DNA from 2 places in the Aeribacillus pallidus genome. Region 2 is predicted to be linked to the other one. Evidence: riboswitches for the same ligand, from Rfam matches in the RefSeq annotation. Region 2 holds a riboswitch; the other holds the start of a gene.
The links. Region 2 has a riboswitch for thiamine pyrophosphate ahead of tenA (thiaminase II). Riboswitches for the same ligand answer to the same signal wherever they lie in the genome.
Positions count from the first base shown of each region.

Region 1: linked by a shared signal. The riboswitch ahead of ABES52_RS14110 (ABC transporter substrate-binding protein) and the one ahead of tenA (thiaminase II) in region 2 are both predicted to bind thiamine pyrophosphate.

Region 1 covers NZ_JBCNBW010000064.1:79,913-82,120, forward strand. Annotated here, with positions in the region: gene ABES52_RS14105 (basic amino acid ABC transporter substrate-binding protein) at 1-575, opposite strand, end outside; TPP riboswitch at 960-1,069, shown strand; gene ABES52_RS14110 (ABC transporter substrate-binding protein) at 1,175-2,170, shown strand; gene ABES52_RS14115 (thiamine-binding protein) at 2,186-2,208, shown strand, end outside.
Region 2 covers NZ_JBCNBW010000078.1:20,002-22,209, reverse strand. Annotated here, with positions in the region: gene ABES52_RS15910 (sodium-dependent transporter) at 1-30, opposite strand, end outside; gene yugI (S1 domain-containing post-transcriptional regulator GSP13) at 238-615, shown strand; TPP riboswitch at 787-894, shown strand; gene tenA (thiaminase II) at 1,057-1,752, shown strand; gene ABES52_RS15895 (ECF transporter S component) at 1,739-2,208, shown strand, end outside.

The sequences.
Region 1 (2,208 bases), on a different contig from region 2:
ACTGTATTGTCTGTTACAACGGCATCGACGCCACCGTTTAACAATTCCATAATCGCGACGACGTTGTTTTCGAATTTCTTAATGTTTTCATTTTCTTCTCCTAATAATTTTTCAACGGCTGCTTGTCCAGTTGTCCCGTTTTGTACACCAACTTTTTTACCGATAAGGTCATTCGCGTTTTTAATATCGCTTCCTTCAGGCACTAGAATCATATGTGTAGATTGGAAATACGGAACTGAGAAATCATACGTTTGTTTTCGTTTGTCGTTAATTGTAATACCGGAAATCGCCATATCGACTTCTTTTCCTTGAACCGCAGCAAAGAGTGGATCCCAACCGATATTTTTCAAATCGTACTCTAAACCAGCTTCTGCCATAACCGCATCAAGGAAATCGATGTCAAATCCGACAATTTCCCCTTTCTCCATATATTCAAACGGTGCAAATGCTGCATCGGTTGCAACAACGACCTTTTGTACGTCACCGCCTGAGGCTTGATCACTAGAAGCTTGTCCGCATCCAATTAATGCAAACACCATCATCATAATGATTCCAAGTAAAACCCCTTTTTTCATTTAAAATAATCCCCCTTTGAACATATCTGAATAATTACTATAATCTGAATACGTTATTAATCATAACAAGAAAACAAATTATATACAATATAATTTATAAAAATAAGTTTCAAAAAATTTAGAACAATAACCATATATAGGAAAATCACATACTTATATTTTCACTAGTGGAATTAAAAGTATTTTTGTATACGAAATATATACAGTTGTGCGGCTCAGGTGGTATTTGTGAAAATAGTAAAATAACAATCTCACAATGGAGGTGAAAATAGAAGAAAGGGATTAAAAAAATATGCAATATTTAAATCCAATCATTTTTGTAAAATTGTCGTTTCTGAAGAACAAAATATATGATATAATCGCGATTGACAAAACCGAATATGGAGAGAATAGTAGGGGAGCCAGTGTTGCTGGCTGAGATTGCATCCGTAAGATGCTGACCCTTTGAACCTGATCTGGTTGATACCAGCGGAGGGAACATATTCTCAAACGAATAAACTTGTTTGAAATATGCGCCACTCGGTTCAACCGGTGGCGATTTTATTTTTACCATTTTTAGCTAACAACGTGTGAAAGCAGACTGAAAGGAGATTAAAACAATGAAAAAATGGTTAATGGCTGTACTTGCTACAGTAGGATTGGTAGGCTGTAATGGGGGCGAAGACACTCAACCTGTAGATGAAAACGCACAAGAGTTAAAAGAAGTTTCGGTAGTTCTTGATTGGACACCTAACACGAATCATACCGGATTATATGTAGCAAAAGAAAAAGGCTATTTTGAAGAAGAAGGATTAGATGTAGAAATTCTACTTCCAGGTGAAGCAGGGGCGGATCAGCTTGTTGCTTCAGGACAAGCCGAATTCGGTATTAGTTATCAAGAAAGCATTACCCAAGCACGAATTCAAGATGTACCGCTTGTATCGATTGCTGCTATTATTCAACATAATACATCCGGTTTTGCTTCTCCGGTAGAAAAAAATATTACTTCTCCGAAAGATTTTGAAGGAAAAACATATGGTGGTTGGGGCTCTCCAATCGAAGAAGCGGTCATTACTTCGTTAATGGAAGAAGAAAATGCGGATGTAAGTAAAGTGAACTTTGTCAATATCGGAGACTCTGATTTCTTTACCGCTGTCAAACGTGATATTGACTTTGCGTGGATTTACTATGGTTGGACAGGAATTGAGGCAAAGCTTCGAAATGAACCGATTAACATGGTTTACTTAACGGATTACTCGGAGAAGCTCGATTATTACACACCGGTTTTAGCGACAAGTGAACAAATGATTAAAGAGCAGCCGGATGTGGTAAAAGCATTTGTGAAAGCTGTTTCTAAAGGATATCAATTTGCGATTGAGCACCCAGAAGAAGCGGCAGACATCTTATTAGCGGAAGTACCTGATTTAGATGAACAATTAGTAAAGAAAAGTCAACAATGGTTAGCAGACAAGTACCAAGACGATGCACCACGATGGGGTGAACAAAAAGCAGAAGTTTGGAAAAATTACTCTGATTGGATGTATGAGCACGGGTTACTTGAAAAAGAGTTAGATGTAGACAAGGCTTTTACAAATGAGTTCTTACCTGAAGAATAAAAGGAGGGAATCCAAATGGCTGAAGCGCTAGTCAGTGT
Region 2 (2,208 bases):
TTTTGACGACCATTGTTCTTGCTGATTCATAATACGACTCCTTTACTTAATCATTAATTTTTTACATGTTACTATGAATTTTATTAAAAGTATAGTCATTCTTTAAAATTTGTTCAAATAAATTTTGAAATTTCCGATAACTATCAAATGATAGGTTTTTTGCTTACTCTACCCAACTATGATATAATCTACAATTGTCGATAACGGTGAAAAAACATATATTGTAGGAGTGTTTCCATGACTGAAAAATTAGAAGTAGGAACAATTGTAACAGGTACTGTGACCGGTATTCAACCGTATGGTGCTTTTGTGGAGCTTGATAATCAAACACAAGGGCTTATCCATATATCGGAAATCAGCCAAGGGTTTGTGAAAAACATTCACGATCATGTAAAAGTTGGCGATCAAGTAAAAGTAAAAGTTCTTTCCATTGATGAGGACGGGAAAATTAGTTTATCCATTCGGGCGGCTCAAGCAACTGGCAAAAAGAAAGTAGGGAAAAAGCGCCAAGGAAGCGTCAAAAATGAAACACCACAGGCCGGCTTTAACACGTTAAAAGAAAAACTCCAAGAATGGATTGAACAATCACAACGGGAAGATTTGATTAAAAAATAACCGCTGTGATTACGGGTTTTGTTAGCTGTAACCACTTATTTGGTTGCAGCTTTTTTAATTGGTATATGAAATCTTAAAAATGAATAACATCTTTCTAAGAAAGGATTTGACAAAAATAATCATCATGTTAAGATAAAAAAGACAACAGGAATTATAATTGAATACATTCATTAATTCCACTAGGGGTGCCTTTAGATAGGCTGAGATCAAAGTGTGCCTTTGAGACCCTTAGAATCTGATCTGGATCATACCAGCGTAGGGAAGTGGAAGTGTGGAATGGTTGACATCGTTTGTCATCCATTTATGTGATGTACTTGTATGGGATACAATCACCACTTTCCTTATGTTGGTAAGGAAAGTGGTTTTTTTATTGGAAAAAACGCAGTTTTGGGCCCACACTGTGTTTTTCATACATGACACCTGACTAAGGGGGAGAAAAATATGTCATTTTCAAAGACGCTTCGGCAAGAAGCAGATGGCCTATGGGAAGCAAGCTTTCATCATCCTTTTGTGAAACAGCTTGGGGATGGAACGCTTAATTTACAATGTTTTCGATACTATGTACTGCAAGATGCGTATTATTTAGGTCACTTTGCGAGAGTGCAAGCGCTCGGAGCAGCAAAAGCCATTGATTTACCTACTACCGCTCGTATGGCACATCACGCACAAAATACGTACCAAGCCGAGCTTTCGTTACATGAGCGTTTTGCAAAGCAATTAGGAATTACGGAAGAAGAGAAGGCTTCGATGATGCCAGCTCCGACTGCATACGCGTATACGTCCCACATGTATCGGGCGGCGTACGAAGGTCATTTAGGAGATATTGTGGCTGCCATTTTGCCATGTTATTGGCTTTATTACGAAATTGGTGAACGGCTAAAAGATTGTCGACCAGATGAGCCCATTTATCAAGAATGGATTGCTGCTTACGGGTCGGAATGGTTCCGTCAACTCGTAGAAGAGCAGATATCACGACTTGATGCGATTGCGGAAGTAGTAACGGAAGCGGATCGCCAACGAATGAAACAACATTTTCTAATTAGCAGTCATTATGAATATTTATTTTGGGAAATGGCGTACACATTAGAATCTTGGCCAATGACAGGAAAGGAGAAGGAACAATATGCAACACTCTAAACAATTAAAATTAGCTGACATTTTAACAACGATTGTGATTGCGATAGTTTTTGGGATTGTATATAAACTGTGGGGACCGTTTTACTACTTTGTAAAACCATTTGGACTTCATCTCGATCAGCTGATTTACGGTATGTGGTTCATTGCCGCAATTGTGGCGTTTTTAATTATTCGTAAACCGGGGGTCGCACTGCTAGCGGAAGTAGCCGCAGCATCAGGGGAATTTATTGTTGGGTCGGAATGGGGACTTGAAGTTTTACTATACGGATTTTTACAAGGATTGTTTGCCGAAGCGGTGTTCGCTATTTTCCGTTACAAACGTTTCAATGTATTTGTTGCTTCATTAGCGGCCATTAGTTCCACATTGGCTTCTCTGATCATGGATTTTTACAAAGGGTATATTGATGAGTTAGCTCTATGGAATTTAATGCTATTTATTGGTGCCCGCTTTGTTGG